DNA from 2 places in the Crystallibacter crystallopoietes genome. Region 2 is predicted to be linked to the other one. Evidence: riboswitches for the same ligand, from Rfam matches in the RefSeq annotation. Region 2 holds a riboswitch; the other holds the start of a gene.

What was found. A riboswitch is a leader RNA that binds a small molecule or an ion and turns the genes downstream of it on or off. The one in region 2 is predicted to bind glycine.
Positions count from the first base shown of each region.
Region 1: another riboswitch for glycine. It lies ahead of glyA (serine hydroxymethyltransferase); the one in region 2 lies ahead of gcvP (aminomethyl-transferring glycine dehydrogenase).

Region 1 covers NZ_CP018863.1:2,017,256-2,026,562, reverse strand. The annotation lists gene AC20117_RS09560 (nucleoside deaminase) at 1-312, opposite strand, end outside; gene AC20117_RS09555 (DUF6221 family protein) at 367-651, shown strand; gene AC20117_RS09550 (amino acid permease) at 743-2,203, opposite strand; gene glyA (serine hydroxymethyltransferase) at 2,349-3,680, opposite strand; glycine riboswitch at 3,830-3,927, opposite strand; gene AC20117_RS09540 (ICP22 family protein) at 4,089-5,000, opposite strand; gene treS (maltose alpha-D-glucosyltransferase) at 5,170-7,515, opposite strand; gene AC20117_RS09530 (SDR family oxidoreductase) at 7,759-8,541, shown strand; gene AC20117_RS09525 (amidohydrolase) at 8,702-9,307, shown strand, end outside.
Region 2 covers NZ_CP018863.1:689,177-698,483, reverse strand. The annotation lists gene AC20117_RS03355 (MFS transporter) at 1-419, opposite strand, end outside; gene AC20117_RS03350 (transporter substrate-binding domain-containing protein) at 446-1,267, opposite strand; gene AC20117_RS03345 (M4 family metallopeptidase) at 1,407-2,471, shown strand; gene AC20117_RS03340 (protealysin inhibitor emfourin) at 2,468-2,809, shown strand; gene AC20117_RS03335 (MFS transporter) at 2,907-4,172, shown strand; gene AC20117_RS03330 (mycothiol transferase) at 4,223-4,744, shown strand; glycine riboswitch at 4,835-4,934, shown strand; glycine riboswitch at 4,935-5,041, shown strand; gene gcvP (aminomethyl-transferring glycine dehydrogenase) at 5,092-7,959, shown strand; gene gcvT (glycine cleavage system aminomethyltransferase GcvT) at 7,976-9,112, shown strand; gene gcvH (glycine cleavage system protein GcvH) at 9,253-9,307, shown strand, end outside.

The sequences.
Region 1 (9,307 bases), 1.3 Mb from region 2:
CGCGTAGACAATCCGCCCCAAGCGGACCCAGGCGTGCGCGGCCGAGCACATCGGGCAGTGCTCGCCGGAGGTGTAGACCGTGGCCGCGGCACGATCCGCCGGGTCCATGTTGCTAGCAGCCCAGCGCGCGATCTCGAACTCCGGATGCCGCGTCTGGTCGCCATCCTTGACCCGGTTTCTGTCCTCGAAAAGTACGTGGCCCCCTGCGTCGACAAGGACTGAGCCGAACGGCTCGTCGCCATCCTCGAGTGCTTCGCGTGCCAGCTCGACGCAGCGGCGCAGGTGCTCAAGATCTGTCTCGGTGATACCCATGGTCTCGATTATGGCCCATGGCCTTGAACCCACCGAATGGTCCAAGATGGCCACATGGGTGATCTTATCGATTTCCTGCTCGCCAAGATCCAGCAGGACGAGGCTCGGATACGGGCGCTGATGACCGATGTCGGCATGGTGGGACAAACGGTCCTGCGGCACCACCTGATACAGAATCTGGCCGAGTGCGATGCCAAGCGGCGGATGATCGCCCATGTGAGGGACGTTGACTGGGACCACGAACCCGCCAGCGACTACGACTACATGCTGACCTTCCTGCAGCACATGGCGCTCCCCTACCAAACCCACACCGGCTACCAGTCCGCTTGGCGGCTCTAGAAAGCCGGAACGGCGGCCGGGCAGGTGGATTCACCATGCCCGGCCGCCGTCAGGTAGCCGCTTTTCCGCCGTCGTTAGTTTTCCGCCGTCGTTAGCTGGAAACGGAGGCGGTTTCCTTCACCTCGGCGTGGTCTGCGATGACGCCTGCCTTGAACGTTTCGTAGCGGGCTGCATGCAGCGGGTTGCGGCGCAGGATCGCCCACGCGGCGCCCAGCACTGCGAACCAGATGGGCGTGATCAGCAGGGCCAGCAACGTATCCGGCTGTGTGGTCAGCGCCCACAGCACGAAGCCGAAGAATGCGAAGACCACCCACACCATGACCGGGCCACCGGGCATCTTGAACTTGGAAGCCTGATGCAGGCCGGGCCGGCGCTTGCGGAAGGCAAGGTAGCTGGCCAGGATGATGGACCAGACGAACATGAAGCACACGGCGGAAACCGTGGTCACCATGCCAAAGGCCTTGCCGACGTCGTCACCGGCGTAGAGCAGGGCCACGGACGAGAACAGCAGCACACAGGTCAGGAACAGCGCGTTGCGCGGCACCTTCTGCACCGACAGCTTGCTGAAGATCGACGGAGCGTCGCCGTCCTGCGCCAGGCCGAAGACCATGCGCGAAGTTGAGTAGATGCCGGAGTTGGCGCTCGACATGGCGGAGGTCAGGACCACCAGGTTGATCACCGTAGCTGCCATGCCCAGCCCGGCCAGCGAGAACATGCCGATGAAGGGGCTGTGTCCGGCCTCGAACTGGGTCCAGGGAGTGACTGCCATGAGGATGATGAGTGCACCTACATAGAAGAGCAGGATGCGGACCGGAATCGAGTTGATGGCCTTGGGCAGGTTCTTCTCGGGATCCTTGGTCTCGGCAGCGGTGGTACCCACCAGTTCGATGCCCACGAAGGCGAACACGGCGATCTGGAAGCCGGCCACGAAGCCCATGAACTCATTGGGGAAGAAGCCGCCGTGGATCCACAGGTTTTCGACAGTGGCCGGGCCGGCCTCGGACTTGAAGCCCGAAAGGATCATGTACAGACCCGTGAGGATCAGGGCCACAATGGCGACGATCTTGATCAGCGCGAACCAGAACTCGGTCTCGCCGAAGGCCTTGACCGTGACCAGGTTCAGCACCAGCAGGACGGCGATCGTGAACACGCCCGGAATCCACAGCGGGATGCCTGGAACCAGTTCGTTGGCGTAGCCGGCGATGGCGATGACGTCGGCAATGCCGGTCACGACCCAGCAGAACCAGTAGGTCCAGCCGGTAAAGAATCCGGCCCAGGGGCCGAGCAGGTCGCCCGCGAAGTCGCTGAAGGACTTGTAATGCAGATTGGACAGCAGCAGCTCGCCCATCGCCCGCATCACGAAGAACAGCATGAAGCCGATGATCATGTAGACGAAGATGACGGAGGGTCCGGCCGCGGAGATCGTTTTCCCCGAGCCCATGAAAAGCCCCGTGCCGATGGCACCGCCGATCGCAATCAGCTGGATGTGGCGGTTGCTCAGCTGTCTTTCCAGATGGGGTGCCCCGGATGACTGCACTGTTGCATCTTTCATTTACTACTCCTTCAGAGCGAGGATATTTCGCATGGCTGCATGGCCCTGGTTGTGGGTTGCATGCAGGTTGGTCAGGGCGCCGGCCGCTTCCCCATGTATGCGGCCGGCCCCTGGGCAGGGGCCCCGCGGTCCCTGCCAGTCCCGGTTAGGCGCCGGCCGTTGCCAGCGGTGCCACGTTCGGGTAGAGCGGGTGCGCGGCGGCCAAGGCCTCCACGCGGTGGCGCAGATCGGCGAGGCTTGCCTCGTCGTCGGCGATCAGCGCCTCAGCAATGATGTCAGCTACCTCGGTGAAGGCCGCTTCGCCGAAGCCGCGGGTAGCCAGTGCGGGCGTTCCGATCCGCAGGCCGGAGGTGACCATCGGCGGGCGCGGGTCGAACGGAACGGCGTTGCGGTTGACGGTGATGTCGATGGCCGCGAGGCGGTCCTCGGCTTCCTGGCCGTTCAGTTCGCAGTTGCGCAGGTCCACCAGTACCAGGTGCACGTCCGTGCCGCCGGAAACCACGGAGATGCCCTTGGCGGCGACGTCGGGCTGCATCAGGCGTTCGGCCAAGATGCTTGCTCCAGCGAGCACGCGCTCCTGGCGCTCCTTGAACTCCGGCGATGCAGCAATCTTGAAGGCCACGGCCTTGCCGGCGATGACGTGCTCCAGCGGCCCGCCCTGCTGGCCCGGGAACACTGCCGAGTTGATCTTCTTGGCGACGTCGGCGTCGTTGGTCAGGATGATGCCGCCGCGCGGGCCGGCCAGCGTCTTGTGCGTGGTGGAGGTGACAACGTGGGCGTGCGGCACCGGGCTGGGGTGCAATCCGGCGGCCACCAGGCCGGCGAAGTGCGCCATGTCCACCATGAGGTAGGCACCGACGGCGTCGGCGATCCGGCGGAATTCGGCGAAGTCCAACTGGCGGGCGTAGGCGGACCAGCCGGCCACGATCAGCTGCGGCTTGTGCTCGTGGGCCAGGCGCTCCACTTCCACCATGTCGATCCGGTGGTCTTCTTCGCGGACCTGGTACGGAACCACGTTGTACAGCTTGCCGGAGAAGTTGATCCGCATGCCGTGGGTCAGGTGGCCGCCGTGGGCCAGGTTCAGCCCCATGATGGTGTCGCCGGGCTTGATCAGCGCGTGCATGACCGACGCGTTGGCCTGGGCACCGGAATGCGGCTGGACGTTAGCGTAGGCCGCCCCGAACAGGTCCTTCACGCGGTCGATGGCCAACTGCTCGATGACGTCGACGTGCTCGCAGCCACCGTAGTAACGCCGTCCCGGGTAGCCTTCGGCGTACTTGTTGGTCAGCACGGAGCCCTGCGCCTGCATAACTGCGGCGGCGGTGTGGTTCTCCGAGGCGATCATTTCCAGGCCGTCGCGCTGGCGGGTGAGCTCGTCGTCGATCTTGGCGGCGACCTCGGGGTCCAGCTCGGACAGCTGGCTGTTCAGGCTCGGGGACACGACCTGTTGGAAAGTGGACGGTGACTGGATGGTCATAAGGAACTCCATATTTCAGGCAGCGCACAACACGCCACGATGATTCGGGTTCCTCCCCGCTCTGTCTGGGACCTGAGAGTTTCCGCCGCCCCCGTGGGGGCCGCTTGCACCGTCGGTGAGCCGGTTGCCCGGCTGCTTTCCAGAGTTGCCTAGCCGCGGCGGTACGTGGGCCTGAGAGATTCCTGGGGAGGAGTTGCTCCTACGGCGCCTGACGAACGTACCGGCAGGACTCTCCCGCCGCAGATCAAAAGCGTTGGGCCACAGCTTCGTGACCCGCCTCACACAGATTAGCGGCACGCGAGGAGCTAACGCAACATCATTTCTTTACTGCCTAGTCAGCGGCGGATCCGCTGCAGACGATGTACGACGCCGGCACTCACCTGAGTGCCGGCGTCGCCTGGGCAGGCCTTATTGCTCGGTGCCGGTCTGGTCGCCTTCGGTCAGACCGCTGTCCACGGGTGCCGGATCGACGGCGCCACTGTCGTCCGGCACGGCTTCCTGCCCGGCATCCTGCTGGCCAGCGCCGGAGTCGGTGACGACTTCCGGCTCCGCTACTTCGCCCGTTTCGGAGCCGGGCGCCGGAACCGGTTCGGGCACGGTCTCCACCGGCCCCGTGCCGTCGGTCTGGTCGGTGGCCGGGTCCTCGACCATTGCTGATCCGTCTGTTCCGGAGGTATCACCGGAGGTCTCGCCTGTAGTCCCGGTCTGGCCGGCGCCGTCGTCGACCTGCCCGGGCTCAGCCTCGCCGGGCTCCGTGGTTTCGCTTCCGTCCTCGGCCGGGGCCGCGGTTCCGGTCAGGACGCGGCCCAAGGTTGTCTGCTGCTCGGCGGCCGGGGTGCTGCTGGTCGACGATGCAACCAAAGCCGAAATGGGCTTGCTGGTTCCCAGTTCGATCATCGTGATGCCTGCCATGGCGATCAGGAAGGAGGCTGCGCTGACCACTCCGATCTTCACCCAGGTCCGGGGCGTAAAGCGGCGGGCAGTGAGCTTGGCCTTGAAATCCGCGACGGCACTGGGAACACCGGCGCGCTCGGTTCCGTCGTCGCTCGCAGGCAAGCCGCCGTTGCGCAGGCCGCGCAGCCGCGGCACGGGCAGGGTCTTCCGGGCCGCGACGGCGGCGGAACTCAGCGTCCTGGCGTAGATGGCTGCGGCAACCGTGGCGATGACCGAACCAAGGGCAGCGCCGATCAGCGTTCCCGCGACACCGAGGAAGGAACCCGCGAAGGCCGAGGTCACAGCGGCCAGGGCGGAGGCAATAGTTTGGGCACCGTTGAGGCCGAGGAGTTTCGGCTTATCTTCGGCGGAGGAGTCTTCAGCCATATTTCACACACACTTCGGGTAGGCAAAGTTACGGAAAGGTAACGCCGGTTCCACCGAACCGGTTCCCCGCCTACCGCGTTTTCATGTGAGATGCTGGTCACATTCGGAGCGCGCTGGGCATTACCCCAGATCAGGACGTGACAGGGGCTGACGTGCCTGCGCCGCAGGCTCAGCCGGCAGCCGTGCCCGCGTCCCTGTCCGCGCCTGCTTCCGCCTCAGCCGCCGCCTCCGTGTCCGGCTCCTCTTCTTCGGGCAGGGTCACCAGCAGCGCGGTTCCCTGGTACGGCTCCAGCTGGATATAGAAGCTGTGCAGATCATCCACACTGCCCACCTCTTCACCGCTGAACAGATCGGTCACCAAGGCTCCGGTTTCCAACTGCTCGGAGCGCACCGTGCCGGCCATCTCCTGGTCAGAGAAGTTCAGGACGGTGACTTCGCAATCGCCCGATTCCAGCTGGTGCACCATGACCAGCATGCCGCGGTGTGAGACGTCCGGAACATCGAGCAGGGCGCTCTTGGCGATGCCGTACTGCTCCCGGACGGCCAGAATTTTGGCTAGCTGCCGCGCGAAAGAGGACTCGTCCGCGAGCTGGTCCGGCAACGTCCCGTACAGGCTGACGGCCTTGGGCATTCCGGAGGTCGGAGCCTGTCCGGTGTGGTTGACTCCCATCAGGTCGTGGGCGCCCCGGTTGATCCAGCGGGTGTCGCCGCGGGACAGCAGCGGGGCCACCTGCGACCGGTCCAGCGTCAGCATGCCGCACAGGTCCCACCCGGAGAGCGCGAAGACGCCCGGCTGCAGCGCGTTGTACATGGCCAGCAACAGGTGCACCTTGCGGACCTCGATGGTCTGCTCCGGCGTGATGGTGCTCAGGTCCTTGATGCCCAGCACCGCGGTGATCACGCTCGCCGTCGTACACGCAATGCCGTTGGCCGTGAAGACCAAGTTATAAGGTGCGGCCTCCCCGGTAATGCCGTCCCGCAAGGTCTGCTGCACTTTAAGGGCCAGTTCCGCGCCGGTCAGTTCCTCGCCGTCGAGCTCATAGATATCGTCTTTGTGCTTGGTGGTGAAGTGCACCAGTTCGTAGGTCAGTTCGTCATGGTTCTGCAGCGCGTGGACCAGGGAGGCCTGGTCCACGCCGATCTCCATGGCCAGACGCAGGGTCAGCCGGAGGAATTCGGTATCCGCGGTGACCAGGGCGTGGTGGTAGCCGGGGCGGGTGACAAAGTCGTAGGACAGGTCGGGGCCATTGGCGGAGGTGGACTTGATGTCGTCAATGCTCAGGTTCAGTTCCTGGAACGTGAAGCCGCCGACCTTGCGGACCATGCTGCCGATGATCTGGTTCGCGGCCTCGGAAATGGGATGGCCCTCGGACCAGCCCGGCGTTTCCTCGGCACTCTTCTCCACGCCCAGGAAGCCGTTGGCATCCAGCCGCAGCGCGCCGGTGCCCAGGTCCACCAGCGAGTGCAGGGCGTCGCCCATCACCAGGCGCATGCCTGAGAAGGTGGGATCCAGCCAGTTGATGGACGGCTGGCCCGCCTTGAAATAGTGCAGGTACACCCACCGCCGCATCTGGCCGGTAACGTCCAGGACCGGGCCGGTGGCGCTCCAGTTGGTCTCCTTGACTCCGGGCTCATAGAAAATGACCCGCTGCAGTTCGCCGATGATGTACCCGGCCTTCTGGAGGGCGCGTTCGGTTTCGGCGTCGATATTGACCGCGTCTTCGCCCTCGGGCACCTCCGGCAGCAGGTGCCAGTCCGACTCGGGGATGTCGATCATGTGGTAAATGCCCGGGTAGTCGCGGAAGTTCATCTCGGCCAGCCGGAAGTCCGCACCCTTGCCGGTATGTCCGGGCACGATGTCATCCACAATGGTTCCGCCGTGGTCGTTGGCGACCTGGCACATCTCGCGGAACTCGTCCTCGGTGCCGAACATCGGATCGATGGCCATGCTGATCCGGTCGAAGTGGCCGTCCACGCTCGGCGTCTGCTCCCAGCCAGAGAGCCCGCCGGCCAGTTTCACGGGTCCGGTGTGGATGGCGTTGATGCCGATCTGCTCGAATGCCTCCCACAGACCAGGATCCCCCAAGGCCCCGAGGAAAGACTGCCCGGGCTTGGTCATGAAGGACAGCGGGTAGGCGGTAAACCACACCGAGGCCCGCTCCACCGCGGCCCGCGGGTTCGGCCAGGCGAAGGGGTTCTGCCACATGCTGGCCTGGCCCGAAAGCTGGCGGCCCAGCACCTTGGCGTCGCCGAGCATGGACTGGTTGCGCAGCCACTCCACATAAACAGTGTTGCGGGCATCCGGCTCGAACGGCGGCTGGCCCGGATTGAAGTGGCGCCGCCGAGCCTTGGGGCGCAAAGCCCGCGGACGAGCCGGATAGAACTGCTCGTCGAAGTTGATCTCCGAGATGTGCGCCTCAAGCGCCTCCTCCTGCACGGCATCCGGGTCGGCAGCTTCGGAGCCGCCACCAGAACCGTCGTCAAGGTGTTCCGTCGAAGAAAGCGAATCGACCATCGAGATATCTCCTTGATCATCCTGCAGGCACCGGCCAGTACTGACTTCTTCCACACTGCCAGACGCAGGGAAACCAAACCAGTGCACCTCCGCAATCGGGTGTGCAACGGACAAAACCGCGGCGTGGCGGCGTAATGTCCGCAGAGTCACATCCGATTTTGGATGATTAGCCCGCATTCATGCGTTTGCATAGATAGCGGTCGGCCAACCAGCCGGTCCATCGAATGGGAAAGAAGGCAGAACATGCAAAGGTTCTCAGGTAAATCCGTCATTATCACCGGCGCCGGATCCGGGCTCGGCCGTGCGGCGGCACTCCAGGTCGCCAAGGAAGAGGGCAAGCTGACCCTGGTGGATCTGAACGAGGCCGGCCTGAAGGAGACCGCGGAGGAAATCCGCCAGGTCGCACCCAATGCCGAGGTGCTGAACGTTACCGCCAACGTTGCCAACGAGTCCGAGGTCGAGAACTATGTCGCCGAGGCCGTCAAGCGCTTCGGCCGGATCGACGGGTTCTTCAACAACGCCGGTATCGAAGGCAAGCAGAATCCCACCGAGGACTACGGCTCCGATGAGTTCTCCAAGGTTGTCAGCATCAACCTCAACGGTGTCTTCTACGGTCTCAAGCACGTCCTGAAGGTCATGAAGGAACAGGGCTCCGGCTCGATCGTGAACACCGCTTCCGTCGGCGGCATCCGCGGCGTCGGCAACCAGTCCGGCTACGCCGCTTCCAAGCACGGCGTCGTCGGCCTCACCCGCAACTCGGGCGTCGAGTACGGACAGTACGGCGTGCAGATCAACGCCATCGCTCCGGGTGCCATCATGACCCCGATGGTCGAGGGCTCGCTCAAGCAGATCGACCCGGAGAACTGGGAAGAGGTCGGCAAGGGCTTCGTTGAGCCCAACCCGATGAAGCGCTTCGGCAAGCCCGAAGAGGTCGGCCACCTGGTCGCCTTCCTTCTCTCCGGCGACGCGGCCTTCATCAAAGCCGCGGTCATCCCGATCGACGGCGGCCAGTCCTACAAGTACTAAGGACTCCCGGCACAACTGACAGCGCGACCCTCCACCGTGACGACGGCGGAGGGTCGCGTTTTCGTTGTTACGATGAGTCGAACCGCGGCCTCCGCTTGAGGGCAGGCGCCTTGTGCCGCAGCCTACTGCCGTGGAAGCGCCTGGAGAAACCGAGGAAAAAATGCCAGCACCTGTCCTGTTGACCGACGAGCAGCGCACCCGCATGCATGACCTCTACCGTCAGCTGCATGAGCACCCCGAGCTCTCCATGCAGGAGCACCGGACCGCCGCACTGGTGCAGGCCGAGCTGGAGCAATGCGGGATCGATACTTTCAGCTGCGGCGGCACCGGCGTCGTCGGCGTGCTGCGTAACGGCGAAGGACCGGTGGTGGCGTTCCGCGCCGATATCGACGCGCTGCCGATCAAGGAAGACACCGGCCTGCCCTTTGCCAGCACCGCTACCGGCACCTTGGCGGACGGAACCGAAGTTCCCGTCATGCACGGCTGCGGCCATGATGCCCACGCCGCAGCCCTGCTTACGGCCGCTCGACTGCTCGCCGGCGCCAAGGACCGTTGGGCAGGAACTATCGTGTTCATTTTCCAGCCCGGCGAGGAAACCGGGGCGGGCGCCAGGGCGATGGTGGAGGACGGCCTGTGGGAAAAGGCGCCGAAGCCCGAGGTGGTCTTCGGCCAGCATGTCATGCCGGGGCTGGCGGGCACCGTCCAGTACGTGCACGGCCACCCTATGACTCAGGCGGATTCGTGGAAGGTCACTCTGCACGGCCGG
Region 2 (9,307 bases):
ATCGCGCTGCCGACCTTCTCCCGGGGGAGTTCGTCGCGCATGATGCTGATGCCTACCGGGATCAACGCCGAAGAGAACCCCTGCAAGGCGCGGCCAACAATTATAGTGGCGAAGTCGCCGCCGAGCGCGGCCACCACGGAACCGGCTGTCATCAGGATGATGCAGACCAGCATCATCAGCCGCTTGCCGAACATATCCGCCAGCCTGGCCACGATCGGTGTCGCAACGGCGGAGGTCAGCAACGTGGCGGTGACCAGCCAGGAGACATCGTCGATGGAGACGTCGAGCAGTTGCGCGAACTCGGGCAGCAGCGGGATGACCATTGTCTGTTGGAGCGAGACTGTTGTTCCGGACAGGCACAGGACGGCGATGATCGCCCAAGTTGGCATTCTTTTGCGCGTGGCGGCAGACTCAGGCATTTCCTTAGCGTATCCGGCGGGTAGCTCTAGCCGAACCAGGGGGCCTTGGCTGCGTCATAGGTGCCGTCGTTCTTGGCTATGTTCAGCCACTGGTCCACGTATTCGCGAAATTCGACGTCGTCCTGCGGAAGTAAGTAGGCCTTCTGCGAGAAGTTGAATGGCTCGTCAGGGTGGACGGCGCAGAGCTCCGGATGTTCGTTCGCCACCCACATTGTTTCCGATGCGTCCGTCGTCATGACATCCGCGCGGCCAGCGATGATTTCATCAAAAATGGTGTTGTTGTCTTCGTAACGGATAACCTCGCCATCGGGGTAATGTTCGTCGGCGAACTTCTCGTTGGTCCCGCCGATTGGTGTGATCGAACGGACACCGGGCTGGTTGATCTCCTCCACAGTGTCGTACTTCTCAACGTTTTCGCACAGCGTGATCGGCGTCTTGCCTTCGTCCAGAGTCGGCTCAGTGTAGAACGCCTGGGCAGCCCGCTCCAAGGAGATGGAAATGCCGCCCACGCCGATATCGCATTTGCCCAGAAAGTCCGGCATCAAGGTTGCCCAGGTGGTCGGGACGTACTCAACGTCCACTTCCAGTCGCTGGGCCAAGTCCTCAACCATATCGATGTCGATCCCGGTGTATTCCCCCGTCCCTGGATCCAGATACGTGAACGGTCGATAGTCTCCTGTGGTGCACACTTTGAGCACGCCGCTGTCTGCAACAGTCTCCAAACGTGACGGTTCGTCGGACTGCGAGGCCGAAGCGGAACTGCCATCGCCGGACGTGCCTACGGTCGTGCAACCGGTCAAGGCCACCAGGGCCAGGAAAGAAGTTACGGCAATTTTGCTCGATTTCATCGGTTCCCTCACGCTTAATCATTTCGGCAGAGTATTGCCAGCGTAGCGGGCCGTCATGGAGCACGAATACCCGTATGCCGTGGCTGCCACAGGTTGTCACACCCGGACCATAGGCTTGGGGCAACGCAAGGAGGTCCACATGTTCTGCTCTATTGTTCCGCCGTACCTGCTCCGACGGCTCGCCCGGTTGGATGACCGGTCCCTGCTGCCTGTGGCGGAAGCTGCCCAGCGTGCCCTGGCCCGGGATGCTGCCATGCGCCGGAACCGCAACGTCAAACGTGCGCAGATGCCGGCCCTGCCCACCCTCCTGCCGTCGCAGCGAATCCGGGCCACAGGACTGAATCCCACCCGGCAGATCAATGACGCCCAGAACATGGAGCGGCTGCCCGGCATCCGCGTGCGCAGCGAGGGCGACGGCCCGGTGGAAGACGTCGCGGTCAACGAAGCCTACGACGGGTTGGGGTCCACCTTCGAGCTTTTCGCTGACGCGTACCAACGCAATGCGCTGGATGGCCGGGGCGGAATCCTTCGCGCCACCGTCCATTATGGCGAGGACTATGACAACGCGTTCTGGAACGGCACGCGGATGGTTTTCGGCGACGGCGACGGGCGGGTCTTCCAGCGCTTCACCAAATCGCTGTCCGTCATCGGGCATGAACTGACCCACGGCATCACGCAACACACCACCAACCTGGTCTACCAGGGCCAGCCCGGCGCGTTGAACGAGTCGATTTCGGACGTCTTCGCCGCCTTGGTGGAACAGTACAAACTGAGGCACAGTGCAGACCACGCGAGCTGGCTGATCGGCGAAGGCCTGTTCACCGACCAGGTCAGCGGCGACGGCCTGCGCTCGCTGAAGGCACCGGGCACTGCGTACGACGACGACGTGCTCGGCAAGGATCCGCAGCCTGCCACGATGGCGGACTACATCGACACCACGGACGACAACGGGGGAGTGCACCTGAACTCCGGCATCCCCAACCATGCCTTCTACCGGCTGGCCTCGATCCTGGGCGGCAACGCCTGGGAACGCGCCGGCCTGATTTGGTACGACACAATCACCGGTACGGAAGTCGTGGCGGATACGGACTTTGCAGGTTTCGCGGCAGCTACTGAAAGTGCGGCGGAAAGCCGCTACGGTAAGGATTCAGAGGAACTCAAGGCCGTAACGGCGGCCTGGACTGAGGTGGGCGTCTTGGAATGAGGATCAGCGTCAAGCGCACCGGCGGATTCGCGGGTCTGACGAGGCGCTGGGCAGTTGAAGTGGGCCAGCCCGAACTGCGTGACGAGTGGCTGCCCATTATTGAATCCTGCCCTTGGGACGATGTCCCGCAGACGCAGAACCAGCCGGACCGCTACATGTACTGGATCAGCGCCGGCGAGCGTGAGGCCTCCCTCCCCGAGCAAGACGTAACCGGCCCCTGGCGGCAACTGGTGGACCGCACCCTGGAAAGCGCCCGGCAGCAAGAGGGCCGTCGCGCCGAACGCGGTCCCCAGGGCACGGAGGGCTTTTTCCGGGACAAGGATTCCGGAGAGCGTTAACCGACTTCAGGTGGGGACAGCGGCCGCCGTCGAGACAGCTATGGTGAAGAAGCCGGCACCAGCCGCCGGCCAAGCCTGCCTGCAGACGGAAATCAGAGTGCCTAGAACAAACCAACCCCAGATTGCGAATCAGCCTGTATCGAAGGACACCGCGTCCGTTCCCGGACTTCGCCGGCGCCGCCTGATCGTCCTCGCCGGCATCCTGATCATGGCACTGAGCCTCCGTCTCGCGGTCTCGGGTGTTTCACCCGTGCTGGCGGAGATCTCCAAGGAGCTGCCCTTTGGCCCTGCCTCCATCGGCGTTCTCGGTATGCTGCCGACCGCTGCCTTCGCCCTGGCAGGCTTTACGACCCCGGCACTGATCAGAAAACTCGGCATACCCGCGGTCCTGCTCGGTTCGCTGGTGCTGGCCGCGACAGGCCAGATCGGACGGGCGCTGGCCTCCGACGTGCCGCTGTTCCTGGGCTTCTCCGCCGTGACCATGGTGGGTTACGGGCTGGGCAACATCGTCATGCCGCCGCTGGTCAAGCGGTATTTCCCGGACCGTATCGGCCTGGTGACTTCCCTGTACGTGACCCTGCTGGCGGTGAGTACCGCCTTCAGCCCGTTGGTGGCGGTGCCGCTGGCAAACACGTCCGGCTGGCGCTGGTCGATCGGCATCTGGGCTGGTGTGAGCCTGGCGGCGCTCGGGCCGTGGGTGGCCACTTTGCTGGGAGAGCGGGCAACGCGGCGGGCAGAAGCCGTTCAACCCCCGTTGGCCGCAGTGCCCCACGCGAAGGTCCGTGTCTGGTCCTCTCCGGTGGCCTGGGGGCTGGCCATGGTGTTTGCCGGGACGTCCACGAACACTTTCTCGATGTTTACCTGGCTGCCTCCGCTGCTGCTCGACGCGGGGATGAACGCGGCAGAGGGTGGAACCCTGCTGTCCTATTACGCCATCCTTGGCCTGCCGACCAGCCTCCTGGTTCCTTACCTGGCCGCCAGAATGCGCAATCCCTTCCCGCTCGCAGCCCTGTTCGTGCTTTGCTACGCCGGCGGATATGCGGGCCTGCTGCTGTCACCGTCATCGGGCACGATCCTCTGGATCACGCTGGCAGGACTGGGACAGGGAACATTTGCCATGGCCTTGCTGCTGGTCAACCTGCGGACCAGGACCACCGCCGGTTCGGGGGCGCTTTCCGGCTTTGCCCAAGGCATCGGCTACTCCGTTGCCTGCCTTGGGCCGCTGACCTTCGGGCTGCTTAAAGACATCACCGGAACGTGGGCAACATCGTTCGGCCTGCTCGCCGTATCGCTCGTCGTCCTCGTCGTCGGTGCTTTCATTGTCAGCAAACCGCGCTATCTGGAGGACCATCCGCGGGCGTAAGGCATAGGCTGGGTTCGTTGCCGCCAATCCCGGATCTACGAGGAGCGAAGATGAAGTTCAACGATCTGCTGGCAGACGCTTTTGGCCGGATCCAGGAACGGGTCCACGAGGTGCTTGATGGACTGGACCCGGACCAACTGGCCGAACGGCCCGGAGGGACCGGCAACTCGATCGCCTGGCTGATCTGGCATTTGACCCGGATCCAGGACGATCACATTGCCGATGTCGCCGGTGTGGAGCAGCGCTGGACTTCAGGCGGTTGGGCGGAACTGTTCGGCCTTCCGCTGGACACACGTGAAACCGGCTACGGCCACACGTCGGAGCAGGTCAGCGCCGTCACGGTGGAATCCGGAAGCCTGCTGGCCGAGTATTTCGACGCGGTGCACCGCCAAAGCCTCGAGTTCATCGGTTCGCTGACCGAAGACGAGCTGGACCGGATTGTGGATACGCGCTGGGACCCGCACGTTACCCTCGGCGTCCGGCTTGTCAGCGTCATTGACGACTGTTTGGAGCACGCCGGGCAGGCCGCCTATGTTAAAGGAATGGTCCAGCTCCGCGAAGCACGCGGTTAATGCTGGCCGCCTTGTTTGTGTTCGCCCTCACCGGCTACCATTCAAGAAGATAGAACGCACTTCAAAAGTGTCATAACTGCATAATGCCTTCGAATTGCGGCGGGAGAGTCCTGCTGGATGAATGTCAGCGGGCGCCGTAGGAGCAATACCTCCCCAGGAATCTCTCAGGCCCCTGTACCGCCGCAGACAGGCAACTCTGGAAAGCAGTCGACCTTAACGGCTCGGCTCACCGACGGTGCAAGCGGAACTTGGAAAAGTTTCCGCGGAATCTCTCAGGTCCAATACAGAGCGGGGAGGAACCCGATCCACCTGGTACAACCGTGCCAGCCAATAACTGGAGTTCCTTCATGACGGTTCAACCCACCATTGCGACATTTGCCGAGCGCCACATCGGCCCGCGCAACAGCGACGCCGAGACCATGCTCAAGCAGCTTGGCTACACTAGCCTCGAAGACCTGGTCGACACGGCAGTTCCGGCGAACATCCGCCAGAGCGCGCCGCTTGAGTTGCCGGCTGCCCGCAGCGAAGCCGAGGTCCTCGCTGATCTGCGCGCCCTCGCCGCCAAGAACATCACGGCCGTGCAGATGATCGGGCAGGGCTACTATGACACGATTACGCCGCCGGTGATCCGCCGCAATGTGGTGGAATCCCCGGCCTGGTACACCGCCTACACGCCCTACCAGCCGGAAATCTCCCAGGGCCGGCTCGAGGCGCTGCTGAATTTCCAGACCATGGTTTCCGACCTGACCGGCTTGGAAATCGCCAACGCCTCCCTCTTGGACGAAGCCACCGCCGTGGCTGAAGCCGTGCTGCTGATGCGCCGTGCCAACAAGAAGCATGCCGACGGCAAGACCGTCCTGGACGCAGACCTGCTGCCGCAGACCATCGCCATCGTCAAGGGCCGCGCCGAAGCACTGGACTTCGAGATTGAGGTGGCCGACCTCTCCGCTGGGCTGCCCGAGGGCGAGATCTCCGGCATTGTGCTGCAGCAGCCGGGTGTGTCCGGCCATGTGGCCGACCACAGCAAGGTGATCGCGGATGCGAAGGAACGCGGCGCCATGGTCACCGTGGCCGCGGATCTGCTGGCGCTGACTCTGATCACGCCTCCCGGCGAACAGGGCGCGGATATCGCCGTCGGAAATACCCAGCGTTTCGGTGTTCCGCTGTTCTTCGGCGGACCGCACGCCGCCTACATGGCCGTGCACAAGGGCGTGGAGCGCCAGCTGCCCGGCCGCCTCGTGGGAGTCTCCAAGGACAACGCCGGCCTGCCTGCGTACCGCCTGGCACTGCAGACGCGCGAACAGCACATCCGCCGCGAGAAGGCCACGTCCAACATCTGCACCGCGCAGGCGCTGCTGGCCATCGTCGCCGGTATGTACGGCGTCTACCACGGACCGGAAGGCCTGAAGGCGATCGCCCAACGTGCGCACAATCAGACCCGTGCCCTCGCCTCCGTCCTCAAGGGCGCCGGGCTGGAACTGGTCAGCGAGCACTTCTTCGACACCCTGACGGTCAAGGTCCCGGGCAAGGCTGCCGACGTCATCAAGGCCGCTGAGGCCAAGGGCATCAACCTGCGCGTCATCGACGCCGATCACGTGGGCATCTCCACGGGCGAATCGACGACGGCGGAGCACCTGTCTGCTGTCGCAGAGGCATTCGGCGTGGCCGGTGCCGCCGAGGACATCGCGGCGGGCCTATCAGCCGAGCCGGAAGGCTTCGGCCTGGAGCAGGGCATGCAGCGCACCTCTTCCTACATGCAGCATCCGGTCTTCCACAGCCACCGCTCCGAAACCCAGATGCTGCGCTACCTGCGCCGCCTTTCGGACCGCGACCTGGCCCTGGACCGGACCATGATCCCGCTGGGCTCCTGCACCATGAAGCTCAACGCCACGGCCGAGATGGAATCCATGACCTGGCCGGAGTTCGCCTCCATCCACCCCTTTGCTCCGGCGCACCAGACCAAGGGCTGGCGCGAACTGATCGAGGACCTGGAAGCACGCCTGTCCACCATCACCGGCTACGCAGGCGTCTCCATCCAGCCGAACGCCGGATCCCAGGGCGAATACGCCGGGCTGCTGGCCATCCGCCGCTACCACCTGTCCCGCGGCGATGAGCAGCGCAACGTCTGCCTGATTCCGGCCTCGGCCCACGGCACCAACGCGGCCTCGGCTGTGCTCGCAGGCATGAAGGTTGTCGTTGTCGCTACCGCCCAGGACGGCACCATCGACCACAGCGATCTGAACGCCAAGATCGAGCAGCACAAGGACAGCCTGTCCGCCATCATGATCACCTACCCGTCCACGCACGGGGTGTACGACGCCGACGTCCGTGAGGTTTGCGACGCTGTGCATGCGGCCGGCGGCCAGGTCTACATCGACGGCGCCAACCTCAACGCCCTCGTGGGACTGGCGCAGCCGGGCAAGTTCGGTGGCGACGTGTCGCACCTGAACCTGCACAAGACCTTCTGCATCCCGCACGGCGGCGGCGGCCCCGGCGTCGGCCCGGTCGCCGTGGCCGAGCACCTGGTGCCGTTCCTGCCCGGCAACGCCGCACTGGCCGAGCACGAAGGCAAGGGCGTACCGGTGTCCGCTTCCGAGTACGGCTCCGCCGGCGTGCTGCCGATCTCCTGGGCCTACGTGGCCATGATGGGTGGCGAAGGGCTGACCAACGCGACCAAGACCGCACTGCTGGCGGGCAACTACATTGCCTCCCGTCTGAACGAGTACTTCCCCGTGCTGTACACGGGCAACGACGGTCTGGTGGCACATGAGTGCATCTTGGACCTGCGCGAACTCACCGCCAAGTCCGGCGTCACCGCCGAGGATGTTGCCAAGCGCCTGATCGACTTCGGCTTCCACGCCCCGACGCTGTCCTTCCCGGTGGCGGGTACGTTGATGGTCGAGCCGACCGAGTCCGAAGACCTCGCCGAGATCGAGCGCTTCATCGAAGCCATGATCGCCATCCGTGGCGAGATCGACCAGGTCATCAAGGGCGACTTCAGCGTCGAGGAGAGCCCGCTGCGGCTGTCCCCGCACACTGCAGCAGCCGCCATCAGCAGCGACTGGGACCGCAAGTACTCCCGTGAACAGGGCGTCTTCCCGGTGCCGGGTCTGAAGCAGGACAAGTACTTTGCGCCGGTGGGACGCATCGACGGCGCCGCCGGCGACCGTAATCTGGTCTGCTCCTGCCCGCCCATTGAAGAGTTCGCAAACTAGAGGAAGGTTCCAGACCATGAGCGCTGAAACCGCTACGAAGCAGTACACCGCCCTGTATGAAGAGCACCAGAAGCTTGGCGCGTCCTTTACGGACTTCGGCGGCTGGCAGATGCCACTGAAGTACCAGAGCGAACTGGCCGAGCACCACGCTGTGCGCAAGGCCGCGGGCCTGTTCGACCTCTCCCACATGGGCGAGGTCTGGGTTACCGGCCCCGACGCCGGCAAGTTCCTCGACTACGCGCTGGTGAGCCGGCTCTCCGCCGTCGCCGTAGGCAAGGCCAAGTATTCGCTGATCTGCAACGAAGACGGCGGCATCATCGATGACCTCATCAGCTACCGCCGCGCGGAGGACAAGTTCCTGGTGGTGCCGAACGCCGGCAACGCCAAGGCCGTTGCCGAGGCTCTGGCCGAGCGTGCACAGGACTTCGACGTAACGGTGGAGGACGTCACCGCGTCCATCTCGCTGGTGGCTGTCCAGGGGCCCAACTCCGTGGACATCCTGAAGCAGCTGGTGGCCGCGGCCGACCACGCCACGGTGACCGAGATGAAGTACTACGCTGCGGACGAGGTCCATTTCACCGTGAGCGGTGCTCCGCTCAAGCTGCTGCTGGCCCGCACGGGCTACACCGGCGAAGACGGGTTCGAGATCTACGTCCCGAACGAGAACGCCGCTTCGTTGTGGTCCGCCCTCCTGTCGGCAGGCAAGGACTTCGATCTGGTGCCCGCAGGCCTCGCCGCCCGCGATTCGCTGCGGCTGGAAGCCGGCATGCCGCTCTACGGCAACGAGCTGTCCCTGGAAGTCAGCCCGTACGACGCCGGACTCGGCCCGATCGTCGCGCTGAAGAAGGAAGGCGAATTCGTCGGCAGTGCCGCACTCGAAGCCCAGAAGGAACGCGGCTCCAAGCGCAAGCTGGTCGGGCTGAAGGGCCTTGGCCGCCGCGCCGCCCGCTCGCACTACCCGGTCTCCAAGGACGGCCAGGCAGTTGGCGAAGTGACCTCGGGCCAGCCCAGCCCCACGCTCGGCTACCCGGTAGCGCTGGCTTATGTCGATATCGAGCACATCGAACCCGGCACCCGCCTCGACGTTGACCTGCGCGGCAAGCCCGAGCCGTTCGAGGTCGTGGCGCTGCCCTTCTACAAGCGCGACAAGTAAGCAACGCTGCTGCGAAGCTGCCGGCAATAGTCCAGTCGTAAGGCACATCCACCCTTCACCGGTGCGGGCGTGCGTTTACAGATTATTGCCGGCGGCCGCTGTTCTTCCTGATTTTTCCCCTCTTTCGAAAGGTTCTACCCATGAGCACAGTTCTTTCCAACCTGCGTTACTCCGAAGAGCACGAGTGGGTGGATG